One region of the Streptomyces rubradiris genome, then DNA from elsewhere that is predicted to be linked to it. Evidence: predicted binding sites of a transcription regulator. Region 1 holds the regulator's gene; each other region holds the start of a gene.
What was found. The regulator HrcA, encoded in region 1, represses chaperone genes, less so after heat shock. The targets are predictions, from matches to a motif close to TTNGCACTCNGNNNNNCNGAGTGCNAA.
Positions count from the first base shown of each region.

Region 2: the regulator HrcA is predicted to act here: its motif matches at 1,990-2,016, upstream of groL (chaperonin GroEL).
Region 3: the regulator HrcA is predicted to act here: its motif matches at 2,614-2,640, upstream of groES (co-chaperone GroES).

Region 1 covers NZ_BNEA01000015.1:5,429,713-5,435,435, reverse strand. Annotated here, with positions in the region: gene Srubr_RS37395 (VOC family protein) at 1-119, opposite strand, end outside; gene Srubr_RS37390 (16S rRNA (uracil(1498)-N(3))-methyltransferase) at 139-876, opposite strand; gene Srubr_RS37385 (nitronate monooxygenase) at 873-1,991, opposite strand; gene dnaJ (molecular chaperone DnaJ) at 2,157-3,293, opposite strand; gene hrcA (heat-inducible transcriptional repressor HrcA) at 3,294-4,310, opposite strand; gene Srubr_RS37370 (MBL fold metallo-hydrolase) at 4,472-5,194, shown strand; gene Srubr_RS37365 (DUF3097 domain-containing protein) at 5,263-5,723, shown strand, end outside.
Region 2 covers NZ_BNEA01000015.1:4,534,250-4,539,972, forward strand. Annotated here, with positions in the region: gene thrC (threonine synthase) at 1-962, shown strand, start outside; gene Srubr_RS33435 (MoaD/ThiS family protein) at 959-1,234, shown strand; gene Srubr_RS33440 (cold-shock protein) at 1,667-1,870, shown strand; gene groL (chaperonin GroEL) at 2,179-3,801, shown strand; gene Srubr_RS33450 (polysaccharide deacetylase family protein) at 4,783-5,723, opposite strand, start outside.
Region 3 covers NZ_BNEA01000015.1:3,314,049-3,319,771, forward strand. Annotated here, with positions in the region: gene Srubr_RS27685 (ester cyclase) at 1-351, shown strand, start outside; gene groL (chaperonin GroEL) at 415-2,040, opposite strand; gene groES (co-chaperone GroES) at 2,158-2,466, opposite strand; gene Srubr_RS27700 (polysaccharide deacetylase family protein) at 3,129-4,127, opposite strand; gene Srubr_RS27705 (THUMP-like domain-containing protein) at 4,218-5,384, shown strand; gene Srubr_RS27710 (RNA polymerase sigma factor) at 5,369-5,723, opposite strand, start outside.

The DNA.
Region 1 (5,723 bases):
AACTTCTCGTACGGCCCCCCGGTCGCGCCGGACTGCGGCTTGAGGCCGAGGACATCGGCGTAGAAGCGGTAGCAGGCGGCGAAGTCGCTGACCAGGAGCCGGACTTGGGCGAGTTCCACGGGGCCTCCGAGCGGTGTTCTAGGACCAGCGGCCGGTGCGACCCAGCAGCAGGGCCGCGGCGGCGGTGCCGGCGGTGGAGGTGCGCAGGACGGTCGGGCCGAGGACGTACGGCGTGGCACCGGCCTCGGCGAACAACGCCAACTCCTCCGGGGACACGCCCCCCTCGGGGCCGACGACCAGCACGATCTCGCCCTCGGTGGGCAGTTGGGCGGTGGCCAGCCGCTCCGTGCCGCTCTCGTGGAGCACCGCGGCGAAGTCGGCGCGGGCGAGCAGCGCGGCCACCTGCTTGGTCGTCGCCGCGTCCGCGACCTCGGGGAAGCGGACCCGGCGGGACTGCTTGCCGGCCTCCCGGGCGGTGGCCCGCCACTTGCCGAGGGCCTTCAGCCCGCGGTCGCCCTTCCACTGGGTGATGCAGCGGGACGCCTGCCAGGGCACGATCGCGTCGACGCCGACCTCGGTCATGGTCTCGACGGCGACCTCCCCGCGGTCGCCCTTGGGCAGGGCCTGGACGACGGTGATCCGCGGGCTCGGCGCCGGTTCCTCGGTCACCGGGTCCATGCGGACGATCAGCCGGTCCTTGCCCTCGGTGCCGGTCACCTCGCCCACCGCGAAGCGCCCGGCGCCGTCGGTGAGGACGACCTCCTCGCCGGGCCGCAGCCGCTTCACGGAGACGGCGTGGCGGCCCTCGGCGCCCTCCAGGACGAACCGGTCGCCGTCCGGCTCGAAGCGCTCCACCACGAAGACGGGGGCGGTCACGCGCCCTCACCCCCCGCACGAAATTCGTCCTCACGGGACTCGGCCTTACGGGACTCGTCCGACAACGCTGTCCGGGCCGCGGCGAGTTCCGCCGCCAGCACCTCCACCAGCCGTCCGGCCGGCAGCCGCCGGGCCATGCGGTGGCCCTGTCCCGCCCACAGCGCCATGCCCTGCGCGTCACCGGCGTTCGTGGCGGCCTTGCGCAGCGGCGAGGTGAGGTGGTGGACGTCCGGGTAGGCGGCGGGCGCGTACGGGCCGTGTTCGCGCAGGAAGCGGTTGACCAGGGAGCGGGCCGGGCGGCCGGTGAAGGCGCGGGTCAGCCGGGTGCGCGCGAAGAGGGGGTCGGTCAGCGCCTGTTTGTACGCGTCGGGCGCGCCGGACTCGTCGGTGGCGAGGAAGGCGGTGCCGAGCTGGGCCGCCTCGGCGCCGGCCGCGAGGACGGCGGCGATCTGGCCGCCGCGCATGATGCCGCCGGCGGCGACGACCGGGATGTCCACGGCCTCGCGGACCTGCGCGAGCAGCGACAGCAGCCCGGTGCCGGCGCCGTCGTCCTCGGGCGAGTCGCGGTGGGTGCCCTGGTGGCCGCCGGCCTCCACGCCCTGCGCGACCACCGCGTCCGCCCCGGCCGCCTCGACCGCGCGGGCCTCCTCGGCGGTGGTGGCGGTGACCAGGGTGAGGGTCCCGGCCCGGCGCAGCCGCGTGACGACCTCGCGGTCGGGCACGCCGAAGTGGAAGGAGACCACCGGGACCGGGTCGTCGAGCAGGACGGCGAGCTTGGCGTCGTAGCCGTCGTCACGGCCGCCGTCCGGGTCGCCCAGCTCGGTCTCGTACCAGGTGGCCTCGCCGGCCAGCTGGTGGGCGTAGACCTCGACGGCGCCGGACTCCGCGAGGTCGGGCTGCGGCATGAACAGGTTGACGCCGAACGGGCGGCCGGTGAGCCCGCGCAGCCGCTTGATCTCCTGGTACATCCCGTCGGCGGTCTTGTACCCGGCGGCGAGGAACCCCAGGCCGCCGGCCTCGCAGACGGCGGCGGCGAGCTGCGGGACGGAGACTCCGCCCGCCATGGGTGCCTGCACGATCGGGAGGGGGCAGAGATCGGTCAGCGCGGAGGACATGACCGCATGGTGTCACGTCCTTCGGACCGGCCGGAATCGGGGCGTCCCCCGGAACGGCCCTGAGACGCCCCCGACACAACCCGGGGGCGCCCGCATGGTCCAGCGCCCGCCGAACGCGCCCTTCAGCCGACGTCAGCGCCCGTTGAACGCGCCCCTCGGCCGACCTCAGCGCCCGTTGAACGCGTCCTTCAGTCGCGAGAACAGACCCTGCTGTCCCGGCTGGAACTGGCCCTGGGGCCGTTCCTCGCCGCGGAGCTTGGCCAGTTCGCGCAGCAGGCGCTCCTGCTCGGGGTCGAGCTTGGTCGGGGTCTGCACCTCGACGTGCACGACCAGGTCGCCCCGGCCGCCGCCGCGCAGATGCGTGACACCGCGGTCGTGCAGCGGGATCGACTGGCCGGACTGGGTGCCGGGCCGGATGTCGACCTCCTCCATGCCGTCCAGGGTCTCCAGCGGCACCTTGGTGCCGAGCGCCGCGGCCGTCATCGGGATGGTGACCGTGCAGTGCAGGTCGTCGCCGCGCCGCTGGAAGGTGGGGTGCGGCAGCTCGTGGATCTCCACGTACAGGTCGCCGGCCGGGCCGCCGCCGGGGCCGACCTCGCCCTCGCCCGCGAGCTGGATCCGGGTGCCGTTGTCGACACCGGCCGGGATCTTCACGGTGAGCGTGCGGCGGGAGCGCACGCGGCCGTCGCCCGCGCACTCCGGGCACGGGGTCGGCACGACCGTGCCGAAGCCCTGGCACTGCGGGCACGGCCGGGAGGTCATGACCTGGCCCAGGAAGGACCGGGTGACCTGGGAGACCTCGCCCCGGCCGCGGCACATGTCACACGTCTGGGCGGACGTGCCGGGGGCCGCGCCCTCGCCGTTGCAGGTGTTGCAGACGATGGCGGTGTCGACCTGGATGTCCTTGGTCGTCCCGAAGGCCGCCTCGTCCAGCTCGACCTCGATCCGGATCATCGCGTCCTGGCCGCGCCGGGTGCGCGAGCGCGGCCCGCGCTGCGACGCCGTACCGAAGAACGCGTCCATGATGTCGGAGAAGTTGCCGAAGCCGCCGGCCCCGAAGCCGCCGGCGCCGGCGCCGCCGGACTGCGAGAGCGGGTCGCCGCCGAGGTCGTAGACCTGCTTCTTCTGCGGGTCCGACAGCACCTCGTAAGCGGCGTTGATCTCCTTGAACCGCTCCTGGGTCTTCGGATCCGGGTTGACGTCCGGGTGCAGCTCGCGTGCGAGCCGCCGGAACGCCTTCTTGATCTCATCCTGCGACGCGTCGCGGCGCACGCCGAGAACGGCGTAGTAGTCCGTGGCCACCTACGACTCCGCCAGGATCTGTCCGACGTACCGTGCCACTGCGCGTACCGCTCCCATCGTTCCCGGGTAGTCCATGCGGGTCGGTCCGACCACGCCGAGCTTGGCAACCGCCTCGCCGCCCGAACCGTAGCCGACCGACACGACGGACGTGGAGTTGAGTCCCTCGTGGGCGTTCTCGTGGCCGATGCGCACGGTCACGCCCGGGTCCTTCGCCTCGCCGAGGAGCTTGAGGAGCACGACCTGCTCCTCCAGTGCCTCCAGGACGGGCCTGATCGTGAGGGGGAAGTCGTGCCCGAAACGGGTGAGATTGGCGGTACCGCCGATCATCAGCCGCTCCTCGTTCTCCTCCACGAGTGTCTCCAGCAGGGTGGAGAGCACCGTGGAGACCGTACCTCGGTCCTCCGGCTCGAAGGCGTCCGGCAGGTCCTCGACCAGCATCGGCACATCGGTGAACCGGCGGCCCGCGACCCTGCTGTTCAGCCGGGCCCGCAGATCCGCCAGCGAGGCCTCGCCGAACGGGGCCGGGCAGTCGACCATACGCTGCTCGACCCGGCCGGTGTCGGTGATCAGCACGAGCATCACGCGCGCCGGGGCGAGCGAGAGCAGCTCCACGTGCCGGACCGTGGACCGGGTCAGCGACGGGTACTGCACGACGGCGACCTGCCGGGTCAGCTGCGCGAGCAGCCGCACCGTGCGCGCCACGACGTCGTCGAGGTCGACGGCGCCCTCCAGGAAGTTCTGGATCGCCCGCCGCTCGGGCGCGGTCATCGGCTTCACGCCCGCGAGCTTGTCCACGAACAGGCGGTAGCCCTTGTCGGTGGGGATGCGCCCCGCGCTGGTGTGCGGCTGCGCGATGTACCCCTCCTCCTCCAGGGCCGCCATGTCGTTGCGGACGGTGGCCGGGGAGACGCCGAGGTTGTGCCGCTCGGTGAGCGCCTTGGAACCGACCGGCTCCTCGGTGCCCACGTAGTCCTGGACGATGGCGCGCAGTACCTGAAGCCTGCGTTCACTCAGCATGCGCGCGCACCTCCAGCACGTCGTCCCTCGTCCCATCGGGTCGTCCGCCTGGCACTCTTCCCATACGAGTGCCAGCCTTCCCCGGCCCAGTGTACGGCCGTCGGGTACACCCTGGGCAAGGTCGGGCCGCGCCGCCGGGTGGTAGCGCTAGCGTCGCGGGTATGAGCGTGACTTGGGAAGAGCTGGGGTGGGAACGGCTGGCGGCCGGGGTGGGGCGGTGCCGGCTGCCGGGCTGGGACTGCACGGCGGGGCTGGTCGTGGGCGAGGGGACGGCGCTGCTCGTGGACGCCGGTTCGAGCCTGGCGGAGGGGGCCCGGCTGCGCGCGCGGGCCGAGGAGCTGGCGGGCGGCCGTGTGACCCATCTCGCGCTCACCCATCCCCACTTCGACCACGTCTTCGGCGCGGCGGTGTTCGCCGGGGCGGAGGTGTACGGAGCGGTCGGCCTGGACGCGGTGTTCGCGTTCGAGCGGGCGGAGCTGCGACTGGACGCGGTGCGCAACGGGCTGCCGGTCGCCGACGCCGACGAGGCGGTGGACGCGCTGGTCACGCCCCGGCACCTGGTGTCCGGCGAGTGGACGCTGGACCTCGGCGACGGCCGGCAGGCGCTGCTGGCCAATGTGGGCCCGGGCCACACCGCCCACGACCTCGCGGTGCTGGTCCCCGGCTCCCCCGAGGTGGTCTTCTGCGGCGACCTGGTGGAGGAGTCCGGCGAGCCCCAGGCCGGCCCGGACGCGGTCCCCGCCCGCTGGCCGGACGCCCTGGACCGGCTGCTGGCGCTGGGCGGCGAGGACGCGGTGTACGTGCCCGGTCACGGGGCGGTGGTGGACGCGGCGTTCGTGCGACGTCAACGGGACGAGCTGGCGGCACGGTTCGACGTGATCTGAACGGCGTTCCGGCCGGCATTCCGGCGTGTCGCGCTTGCCCTGGCGCGGCTTCTCCTATCGTCATCCGAATGCGCCCACCCGTCTCCCGCCACCGCCCTTCCAACGAGGGCCCTTCGGGCCCGCGCCCTCGTGTGTATTCGCCGGATCTCACCCCTCCCTGGAAGAAGAAGCCGCAGCCGGCGCCGGAGGTGGCCGCGGAGCCAGGCTTGGTGGTGGAGGAGGCCGGTACCGGGTTCTGCGGCGCGGTGATCCGCTGCGAGGCGGGCACGGTGACCCTGGAGGACCGCTTCGGCAAGCACCGCGTCTTCCCCCTGGAACCGCGCGGCTTCCTGCTGGAGGGCAGGCCCGTCACGCTGGTCCGCCCGGCCTCGGCCCCGGCCCGCCCCACCCGTACGGCGTCCGGCTCGATCGCCGTCCCCCAGGCACGCGCGCGCGTGGCCCGCGCCGGCCGCATCTACGTGGAGGGCCGGCACGACGCCGAGCTGGTCGAGAAGGTCTGGGGCGACGACCTGCGCGTCGAGGGCGTGGT
Region 2 (5,723 bases), 900 kb from region 1:
GCGTGACCGGCGGCCTGTACGTCAAGGACGACTCCGGCAACCCGACCCACTCCTTCAAGGACCGGGTCGTCGCCCAGGCCCTGGAGGCCGCCCGCGCCTTCGGCTTCACCACCCTGTCCTGCTCCTCCACCGGCAACCTCGCCGGAGCCGTCGGCGCCGCCGCCGCCCGGGCCGGCTTCCGCTCCTGCGTGTTCATCCCGCACGACCTGGAGCAGGGCAAGATCGTCATGGCCGCGGTCTACGGCGGTGAACTCGTCGGCATCGAGGGCAACTACGACGACGTGAACCGCTTCTGCTCCGAGCTGATCGGCGACCCGTCCGGCGAGGGCTGGGGCTTCGTCAACGTCAACCTGCGGCCGTACTACGCCGAGGGCTCCAAGACGCTGGCGTACGAGATCTGCGAGCAGCTCGGCTGGCGGCTGCCCGACCAGATCGTGATCCCGATCGCCTCCGGCTCCCAGCTCACGAAGATCGACAAGGGTCTCCAGGAGCTGATCAAGCTCGGGCTGGTCGAGGACCGGCCGTACAAGATCTTCGGCGCCCAGGCCGAGGGCTGCTCCCCGGTCTCCACCGCCTTCAAGGCCGGCCACGACGTCGTACGGCCGCAGAAGCCGGACACCATCGCCAAGTCCCTGGCGATCGGCAACCCGGCCGACGGCCCCTACGTCCTGGACGTGGCCCGCCGCACCGGCGGTGCCGTGGAGGACGTCACGGACGCGCAGATCGTCGACGCCATCCGGCTGCTGGCGCGCACCGAGGGCATCTTCGCGGAGACGGCGGGCGGCGTGACCGTCGGCGTGACCCGCAAGCTGCTCCAGGAGGGCGTGCTGGACCCGGCCAAGACCACGGTCGTCCTCAACACCGGTGACGGCCTGAAGACCCTGGACGCGGTCGCCGGGACCGGCCTGACCGCCACCATCCGCCCGACCCTGGACTCCTTCCGAGAGGCTGGCCTCGCATGAGCGTGACCGTTCGCATCCCCACCATCCTGCGTACCTACACCGGCGGCCGGGCCGAGGTCCCGGCCGAGGGCGGCACGCTCGGCGAGGTCATCGCGGACCTGGAGAAGAACCACACGGGGATCGCCGCCCGCGTCCTGGACGACCAGGGCAAGCTGCGCCGGTTCGTCAACGTGTACGTCAACGACGACGACGTGCGCTTCGAGCAGGGCCTGGACACGGCGACCCCCGACGGCGCCGGTATCTCGATCATCCCCGCGGTCGCCGGCGGCTGACCATGCACCGACGGTGAGGCCGGTCACCGACCGTCCACTCGATTGCCCCCTCCGTGAGAGAAACGGAGGGGGCAATTCTGCGTGATTGAACGCGGTAGAGTTGGGGAACACGGTCGCGGCCGGGTGGCCGCGAGCCCTGCGATCATGCCGTGCGCCCGATGAGAAACAGCCAAGTTGTGCGGGTTCCGCGCGGCTTTTGTGGCTTTTATGGGGCCCGACTTGCCCTGAATTCTGGCGAATTCTCGCCATATTCCAGATCTCCGACGTCCAGAATTCTCGTCCGATTGACCTGTTGCAGACGGCAGTTGGACAGATACATTCGGCCGCGGTCGACGCGTTCCGGCGCACGCCCCCGACCAGTTGGGGGGTGAGGTCTGACCCGGGTCCGCGAAGTGTGGATCTGTGCAAGGGCCAGTAATAGGGGAGTTAGGCATGGCTCAGGGCACCGTCAAGTGGTTCAACGCGGAGAAGGGGTACGGCTTCATCGCGGTCGACGGTGGTGCGGACGTCTTCGTCCACTACAGCGCGATTCAGATGGACGGCTACCGCACCCTGGAAGAGGGCCAGCGGGTCGAGTTCGAGATCTCGCAGGGCCAGAAGGGTCCGCAGGCCGACATGGTTCGCGTCACCGCCTGAATGTTTCGTGTGAAGGGCCCGCACCTCGCAGAGGGTGCGGGCCCTTCGCCGTGCCGCAGCCGGGTCCCGGTTCCGGCGTTCGCGGGCGGCTGACGGGCACCTCTCCACCCGGCCGGGCGCTTGCACTCGACCATGCCGAGTGCTAATCATTGCGTTAGCACTCTGAAGGTGAGAGTGACAGTGAAGGACCGGGTCGGTGAGGCCCGCGGGCCGGGTGGGGCAAGGAACCACGAGGCCGGCGAGCCGTCCGTCGCGGGCGCGGGCGCGGTCCGAAGGAATCACCCCCAGTCCTGGAGGGACCACTTCACATGGCCAAGATCATCGCGTTCGACGAGGAGGCGCGGCGCGGCCTCGAGCGCGGCATGAACCAGCTCGCGGACGCCGTGAAGGTGACGCTCGGCCCCAAGGGCCGCAACGTCGTCCTCGAGAAGAAGTGGGGCGCGCCCACGATCACCAACGACGGTGTCTCCATCGCCAAGGAGATCGAGCTCGAGGACCCGTACGAGAAGATCGGCGCCGAGCTGGTCAAGGAAGTCGCCAAGAAGACGGACGACGTCGCCGGTGACGGTACGACCACCGCGACCGTGCTCGCCCAGGCCCTGGTCAAGGAGGGCCTGCGCAACGTCGCCGCCGGCGCCAACCCGATGGCCCTGAAGCGCGGTATCGAGAAGGCCGTCGAGGCCGTCTCCGCCGCCCTGCTGGAGCAGGCGAAGGACGTCGAGACCAAGGAGCAGATCGCCTCCACCGCGTCCATCTCCGCCGCCGACACCCAGATCGGCGAGCTGATCGCCGAGGCCATGGACAAGGTCGGCAAGGAAGGCGTCATCACCGTCGAGGAGTCCAACACCTTCGGTCTTGAGCTGGAGCTCACCGAGGGCATGCGCTTCGACAAGGGCTACATCTCCGCCTACTTCGCGACCGACATGGAGCGCATGGAGGCGGTGCTCGAGGACCCGTACATCCTCATCGCCAACTCCAAGATCTCCGCGGTGAAGGACCTGCTCCCGCTGCTGGAGAAGGTCATGCAGTCGGGCAAGCCGCTGCTGATCATCGCCGAGGACGTCGAGGGCGAGGCCCTGTCGACCCTGGTCGTCAACAAGATCCGCGGCACCTTCAAGTCCGTCGCCGTCAAGGCCCCGGGCTTCGGCGACCGCCGCAAGGCCATGCTCGGCGACATCGCCATCCTCACGGGCGGCGAGGTCATCTCCGAGGAGGTCGGCCTCAAGCTGGAGAACGCGACCCTGGACCTCCTGGGCCGCGCCCGCAAGGTCGTCATCACCAAGGACGAGACCACCATCGTCGACGGTGCCGGCTCCTCCGAGCAGGTCAACGGCCGGGTCAACCAGATCCGCGCCGAGATCGAGAACAGCGACTCCGACTACGACCGCGAGAAGCTCCAGGAGCGCCTGGCCAAGCTCGCGGGCGGCGTGGCCGTCATCAAGGCCGGTGCCGCCACCGAGGTGGAGCTCAAGGAGCGCAAGCACCGCATCGAGGACGCCGTCCGCAACGCGAAGGCCGCCGTCGAGGAGGGCATCGTCGCCGGTGGTGGCGTGGCCCTGCTGCAGGCCTCCCAGGTCTTCGAGAAGCTGGAGCTGGAGGGTGACGAGGCGACCGGCGCCAACGCCGTGCGCATCGCCCTGGAGGCCCCGCTGAAGCAGATCGCCGTGAACGCCGGCCTTGAGGGCGGTGTCGTGGTGGAGAAGGTGCGCAACCTGACCCCGGGCCACGGCCTGAACGCCGCGACCGGCGAGTACGTCGACCTGGTCGCCGAGGGCATCATCGACCCGGCGAAGGTGACGCGTTCCGCGCTGCAGAACGCCGCGTCGATCGCCGCGCTGTTCCTCACCACCGAGGCCGTCATCGCCGACAAGCCGGAGAAGGCCGCGGCCCCGGCCGGCGGCGGCATGCCGGGCGGTGACATGGACTTCTGATCGACCCGAGGGTTGATCAACTGTCCTACGAACGAGGGCGGTACTCCTGGCTTTCCGGCCGGGGTACCGCCCTCGGGCGTTTCCCGGTGTTGCCATGGTTGCCGTGGGGCCGCCCGCTTCTCGGCGATTGTCGTGCCTCCGCGAGCTGAGTCAAGGGCGCTGCGCGTCGCCTTCGGCGATGGGCCTTCGGCCCACCCTTGACACACCTCGCTCCAGCACGGGGGAGAAGCGAGCGGGCGGCCAGGGGAAAGTGGCCGGCTGGACTTGGTTGGTCCCTGCGGTGGGCTGCGTTCGCATCGTGGGTCGGGGATGCGCGCTCGCGCCTCGCCTGCACGCCGGGTGTGTTTGGCGGCTTGCGGGTTGGTGTGTGGTGTGTGGTGGCGCCGGGGGTGACGGGTGGTGGGCGTTGGGTGGTGGGGTGGTGGGTCTGGGGGTGGGTTGTTTTGGACTGCTTGTCCATAACTAGGTCCCCTGTCCCTCCCCTCCTCGCCCCTTGCGTATCCGGGCTGCTGTGGCGGTAGCTGTCGTCCGCCGCCCTGGTTCGCGAGATGGCCGCTCGCCCGCAGGGTCCGCCCGCCGGGCCGCAAGCCGCCAAGCCGACCCGGCGTGCAGGCGAGACGCGACCGCGCACCACCCCACCGGGCCGCAAGCCGCTAAGCCCGCCCGGCGTGCTGGCGAGGCGCGAGCGCGTGACCCTGCCGACGGGGCCTTGTAGCCCACCCTTGGGTCCGGTGCCGGGCTGGGCCACTGTTCTTTCGGCCGCTCGCTCGCTTCTTCCCCGGGCTGGAGCGAGGTGTGTCAAGGGTGGCCCGGAGGGCCATCGGCGCAGCCGACGCGGGACGCGCCCTTGACTCGCCTCGTGGAAGCCCGACACTGGCCGGGAAGCGAGCGGCCCGACGGCCACCTGGAAGCTCCGCCGCGTGTACGAAGGCCGCCCACCGAGAGGGGCGGCCTTCCGGGGATCAGGAGATCAGGGGACGTTCAGGGTTTGATGTGCAGCGCCGTGAAGCGGGGCCAGGCCGCCTTGTCTGCCCTATCTGTCTTGTCGGCCTTGTTCGTCTCGTTGCGTACCGCCAAGGACACGCCTCCGCTGGTGCGCGCCGGGTCGGGTTCCTCCGTGGCGCGGGCCACCAGCGCGTGACCGCCGTCCACGGTGATGCGGACGCCGCCGGGGGAGACCTCCAGGTTCAGCCGGTGTTCCGCCGCCGGGGCGACTTTGCCGGTCGTGACGCGTGCCGTGCCGTCGGCCGGCCGCTCGGTCACCCGGACTCCCGCCTCCGAGACGGTGACCGTGATGGGCACCAGGCTGCCGTGCCCGACCTCCACCGACGCGCTGGTCCTCGTCCCGCTCAGCCCGGCGACGGTGGCGCTCACCCGGTAGGTGTCCCAGTCCGCCGTACCCATCGGCAGGTGGACGGCCGACACGTACGTGCCGTTCGCCACCCCCTTGCCGGTCAGCGCCGCCAGGCCGGTGCCCGACGGGCTGCCCGGGAACCGCCACTGCTCGGGGTGGCGCAGCGGCTCGGGGATCTCGGCCGGCGAGCGGGAGACCCACTCGTTCAGCTGCTTCACGAAGGTGTTCGTGGACGTCGTCCGCACCACCTCCAGGCGCTGCACCTGCCGGGCGGCGGCCGCGCGCGGACCGGCCGGCAGGGGCCGCGAGGAGACGTTGGTCAGCGAGGCGGTGAACCGTTCCCGCAGCAGCCGTTCCAGCACGGAGGTGTTGCGGGCGGCGAGGTTGGTCGGCCCGGCCGTCTCCGAGAACGGGTAGGCGAACAGCTGGGGTGCCGGCAGGTGGTGGTCGGAGAACGCCCGCAGCGACTTGTCCAGGTCGGTGCGCACCCGGATGCGGTACTCGCTCTCGGTCTCCAGCCGTTTCTCCTTCTCCAGCCAGAGCCGGTTGGCGAGCACCGACCCCAGGT
Region 3 (5,723 bases), 2.1 Mb from region 1:
AACGACCTGCTGGACGAGGACGTCCACAGCCGCGATCCGATGAACCCGCAGGACACCATCGGGCTGGACAACGCGCGCGCCGAGTTCCGGATGTGGCGGGGCGCCTTCGACTTCGCGTTCACGGTCGAGGACGTGCTGTGCGAGGGCGACCGGGCCTGCGCCCGCTGGTCCTGGCGCGGCACGCACCGGGGCGACTTCCTGGGGATCGCGCCCACCGGCCGGCAGGTCGCCATGACCGGGATGACGCTGTTCCGGTTCGGCCCCGGCGGAAAGATCACCGAGCTGTGGTGGCAGCACGACCAGCTGGGGCTGATGCAGCAGTTGGGGGCGCTGGACGAGCTGGAGCGGTAGGCGGACAGGGCGAAGGCCCGGCACCCTCGGCGGGTACCGGGCCTTCCCTCACGGGCGTCGGCCTCAGTGGGCGTGGCCGTGGCTGTGGCCTGCGGCGGCCGGCTCTTCCTCTTCCTTCTTCTCGACGACCAGGGTCTCGGTCGTGAGCAGCAGGGAGGCGATGGAGGCGGCGTTCTCCAGGGCGGAGCGGGTGACCTTGACCGGGTCGATGACGCCGGCCTTGATCAGGTCGCCGTACTCGCCGGTGGCGGCGTTGTAGCCCTGGCCCTTGTCCAGGTCCTTGACCTTGGACACGATGACGTAGCCCTCCTGGCCGGCGTTCTCGCCGATCCAGCGCAGCGGCTCGACCACGGCGTTGCGGACCACGGCGACACCGGTGGCCTCGTCGCCGGTCTTGTCGAGGTTGCCCTCGAGGACCTTGGAGGCGTGGACCAGAGCGGAGCCACCACCGGAGACGATGCCCTCCTCGACCGCGGCGCGGGTCGCGGAGATGGCGTCCTCCAGACGGTGCTTCTTCTCCTTCAGCTCCACCTCGGTGGCGGCGCCGACCTTGATCACGCACACGCCGCCGGCCAGCTTCGCGAGGCGCTCCTGGAGCTTCTCGCGGTCCCAGTCGGAGTCGGTGTTCTCGATCTCGGCCTTGATCTGGGCGACGCGGCCCTGCACGTCCTCCGACTTGCCGGCGCCGTCGACGATCGTGGTGTCGTCCTTGGTGACGGTGACGCGGCGGGCGGAGCCGAGCACGTCGATGCCGACCTGGTCGAGCTTGAGGCCGACCTCCTCGGAGATGACGGTGGCGCCGGTGAGGACGGCCATGTCCTGGAGCATCGCCTTGCGGCGGTCGCCGAAGCCGGGGGCCTTCACCGCGACGGCGTTGAAGGTGCCGCGGATCTTGTTGACGACCAGGGTCGACAGGGCCTCGCCCTCGATGTCCTCGGCGATGATCAGCAGCGGCTTGGAGGAGCCGGCCTGGATGACCTTCTCCAGCAGCGGCAGCAGGTCGGCGATAGCGGAGATCTTGCCCTGGTTGATGAGGATGTACGGGTCCTCCAGGACGGCCTCCATGCGCTCCTGGTCCGTCACGAAGTACGGCGACAGGTAGCCCTTGTCGAAGGCCATGCCCTCGGTGAAGTCCAGCTCCAGGCCGAAGGTGTTGGACTCCTCGACGGTGATGACACCGTCCTTGCCGACCTTGTCCATCGCCTCGGCGATCAGCTCGCCGACCTGCTGGTCCTGGGCGGACAGCGCGGCCACGGCGGCGATGTCGGACTTCTCGTCGATCGGGCGCGCGGTGGCGAGCAGGTCCTCGGAGACGGCCTTGACGGCGGCGTCGATGCCCTTCTTCAGGGCGGCCGGGGAGGCGCCGGCGGCGACGTTCTTCAGGCCCTCGCGGACCAGCGCCTGGGCGAGCACGGTGGCGGTGGTGGTGCCGTCACCAGCGATGTCGTTGGTCTTGGTCGCCACCTCCTTCACCAGCTGGGCGCCGAGGTTCTCGTACGGGTCCTCGATCTCGACCTCGCGGGCGATCGTGACACCGTCGTTGGTGATGGTGGGGGCGCCGAACTTCTTGTCGATGACGACGTTGCGGCCGCGGGGGCCGATCGTCACCTTGACGGTGTCGGCAAGCTTGTTGACGCCGCGCTCAAGGGCGCGACGGGCGTCCTCGTCGAACTTCAGGATCTTCGCCATGACAGCGGGAGCCCTCTCGGAAATCTGTGGGTGAAAAACGCCGCGCCCCGGGCGCCCGGCTTCTTATCGGTCGCGGGGGCCAGGGGCGCAGCTCAAGCGGAGAGTTGCTTGAGGTGATTACTTCTCGATGATCGCGAGCACGTCGCGAGCCGAGAGGACGAGGTACTCGTCGCCGTTGTACTTCACCTCGGTGCCGCCGTACTTGCTGTAGAGGACGACGTCGCCGACCTTGACGTCGAGCGGAAGGCGCTCACCGTTCTCGAACCGGCCCGGGCCCACGGCGAGGACGGCGCCCTCCTGGGGCTTCTCCTTCGCGGTGTCCGGGATGACCAGGCCAGAGGCCGTGGTCTGCTCGGCGTCCAGCGGCTGGACCACGATGCGGTCCTCGAGCGGCTTGATGGCAACCTTGGAGCTGGCGGTCGTCACGATCCGACCTCCCCCTTCGGAGATCTCACGGGGTTAACTGTCTGAGGTGGCGACCAGGTCGATCCGTCGTCGCGGGTGCCGGACCTGCCCGTCGCGTTTGTTGGCACTCTCACCTGCGGAGTGCCAGACCTGAGACTATGACCGGGGTTAGCACTCGGTCAAGCGGAGTGCCAATCCCGTGCGGCGCGTCGGCGGTGAATCGGCCGTCTTGGCGTTGACCGACGGTCCCGAGGGGCCGGCTCTCCTGGACACAGTCCCCCAGGCGGGCCGTCGTCAGGCCCCGCTCCCGGGCCGCCCTGAGGACCCGTGCCGCGCGCTCGCGCAGGGGTACGTGGCCCGACTCGTCGAGGTCCACGAGGACGATGTCGCCGAGGGCGCGCAGGCGGGCGAAGTGGCGGTGGCCGGGGACGGGGCGGGGGGCGCCGGGTGTCCGGCGAGCGGGCGGGCCGGGCGGAACGGGGAGCGGGGGAGCGCGTGGGCCGAGGGGCGGGCGAGCGGGCGGGGCGGTCTCCGGTGCCGGTGATTCCGGCCGGGGGCTCCGGCGTGCGGGCGCACCCCTTCGACGGCCTTCTTGCCGAGGCGTTCGATGGGGTCGACGGACTGGGCGCAGCCCGTCAGGAGCAGGGCCGGGGCGAGGAGCGCGGCAGGGCCCCGCAGGTGCCTCACAGGTAGTCCTCCAGGCGGGCGACGGCGTAGCCCTCGCGGGTGACCTTGTCCAGGAAGTTCCGCATGTCGTCCACCATCGTGCCGTTCCAGTCGTCCCGGCCGCGGAAGTGGGTGAGGACGATGTCGCCGGGGTGCAGCCGGCGGTCCCAGTCGCGGTACTCCCAGTGGTCGACGAAGACCTCCTCGTCCCAGATCGGCGCGTACTTGATGCCGCACTCCTTGGCGGCGCGCAGGGTGTCGCCGTTGTAGTTGCCGTACGGCGGCCGGAAGACGGTGGGCGCCTTGCCGAACTGCTTCTTCATGACGGTCTGCATGCCGCAGATCTCGTCGCGCTGCTCCTCGTAGGACAGCCCGGGCAGGTAGGGGTGGGTGAGGGTGTGGTTGTTCAGGGTGACGCCCTGGGCCTGCATCCGGCGGAAGTAGCCGTAGTCGTCCTCGATGACGTAGTTGCTGAGGAACGCGGTGTACGGCACCTTCAGCTCGCTCATCATGCGCAGGAACGCCGGGTCCTTCTCGGCGCCGTCGTCGATGGTGAGGAAGACGACCTTCTGCCGGGTGGGCACGGTGGTGAAGACCGGGGGGAGGTTCTCCTCCTCCTGGCCGTCCACCTCGAAGCCGTCCCGGGGGGTGATCCGGGGTTTCTCGGCGGGCGGGGCCGGCGGGGTGAGCGGGGTCCGCTCCAGGCCCCAGCGCCGGGCGGCGGCGGCCAGCCGGGCGTGTTCGGCGGCCTGGCGGGCGCGGGGGTCCAGGGGGCGGGCGGGGCCGCCCTGGGCCGGGGCCGGGGCGGGATCTCCGGCGCAGCCGGTCAGGAGGGCGGCCAGTGCGAGGGCGGTGGTGGCCGCGGCCGTCTTCGCGATCCGCGCCCGGCTTCTGTCGTCCGTCTTCGCGACCCGTGCCCGGCCTCTGTCATCCGCCTTCGCGACCCGTGCCCGGCCTCTGTCATCCGCCTTCGCGACCCATGCCCGACTTTTGTCATTTTGTACTACTGCTCGCATGGTGCCGGATCCTCCCAGGCCCCGGCCCGCGCCCCGGGCCGACACCGCCGCCGCGGGCGCACCATCCACCGACTGGCCCACAATGAGCCGGTGAACGACCTCGCTCTGCTCCTCACCCCCGAAGGCCGCGCCCTCCTCGACGAGGTGCGCGACACCGAGCCCGCGCGGGAACTCGCGGTGGCCACCCGGCTGCGCCGCGACCACCCCGCCGAACTGGTCTCGGCCGCGCTGGGCCAGGCCCGGCTGCGGCAGCGGGCGGTGGCGAAGTTCGGGGCGGAGGACGCCGGCCGGATGTTCTTCACCCCGAACGGGGTCGAGCAGTCCACCCGGGCGAGCGTGGCCGCCTACCGGGCGCGGCGGCTGACGGAGCTGGGCGTGACCTCCGTGGCCGACCTGTGCTGCGGCATCGGCGGGGACGCCATCGCGCTGGCGCGGGCCGGAATCCGGGTACTGGCCGTGGACCGCGACCCGCTGACCGCGGCGGCGGCCCGCGCCAACGCCGAGGCGCTGGGCCTGGCGGAGCTGATCGAGGTGCGCGAGGCCGATGTGACGGAGGTGGACACCGCCGGGTACGACGCGGTGTTCGCGGACCCGGCCCGGCGCGGCGGGCGCGGCCGGGTGTTCGACCCCGAGGCGTACTCGCCGCCGCTGTCCTGGGCGGTCGAGACGGCCCGCCGGGCGCCCCGCGCGGCGCTGAAGATCGCGCCCGGCATCCCGCACGAGATCGTCCCGGCCGAGGCCGAGGCCGAGTGGATCTCGGACGGCGGGGACGTGAAGGAGGCCGTGCTGTGGTTCGGCACCGGGGCGCCGGGCGCCGTACGGGCCACCCTGCTGCCGGGACCGCGCACGCTGCTCGGCCGCGGCCTGCCCGACCCGGCGGTGCGGCCGGTGGGGCGGTACCTGTACGAGCCGGACGGCGCGGTCATCCGCGCCCACCTGGTCGCGGAGGTGGCCGAGGAGCTCGGCGGCGGGCTGCTGGACGCGACCATCGCCTACGTCACCGCCGACGAGCCGCGGCCCACTCCGTACGCCACCGGCTACGAGATCACCGACCGGCTGCCCTTCAACGTCAAGCGGCTCAAGGCCCTGCTGCGCGAGCGCGAGGTCGGCACGCTGACCGTGAAGAAGCGCGGCTCGGCCGTCGAACCGGAGGAGCTGCGCCGCAAGGTGAGGCCGCAGGGGCCGAACGCGGCCACCGTCTTCCTCACCCGGGTGGCGGGGGCGCCGACGATGCTGATCGGTCAGCCGCTGGGCTGATCCGCCCGGCGCAGCAGCAGCGCGCGTTCGCGTTCGTTGCGGGTCAGACCGGCCGCCCGGAGGAACTCCTCGCGGGCCTCGGGGACGCGTCCCAGCCGGGCCAGCAGGTCGCCGCGGACGCTGGGCAGCAGGTGGTAGCCGCGCAGCGCGGGTTCGGCGGCCAGGGCGTCCACCAGTTCCAGGCCCCGCTGCGGCCCCTCGGCCATCGACACGGCGACCGCGCGGTTCAGCTCGACCACCGGGGACGGCGCGCGGGCGGCCAGCAGTCCGTACAGGGCGGCGATGGCCCGCCAGTCGGTCTCCTCGTAGGTGTACGCGCGCGCGTGGCAGGCGGCGATG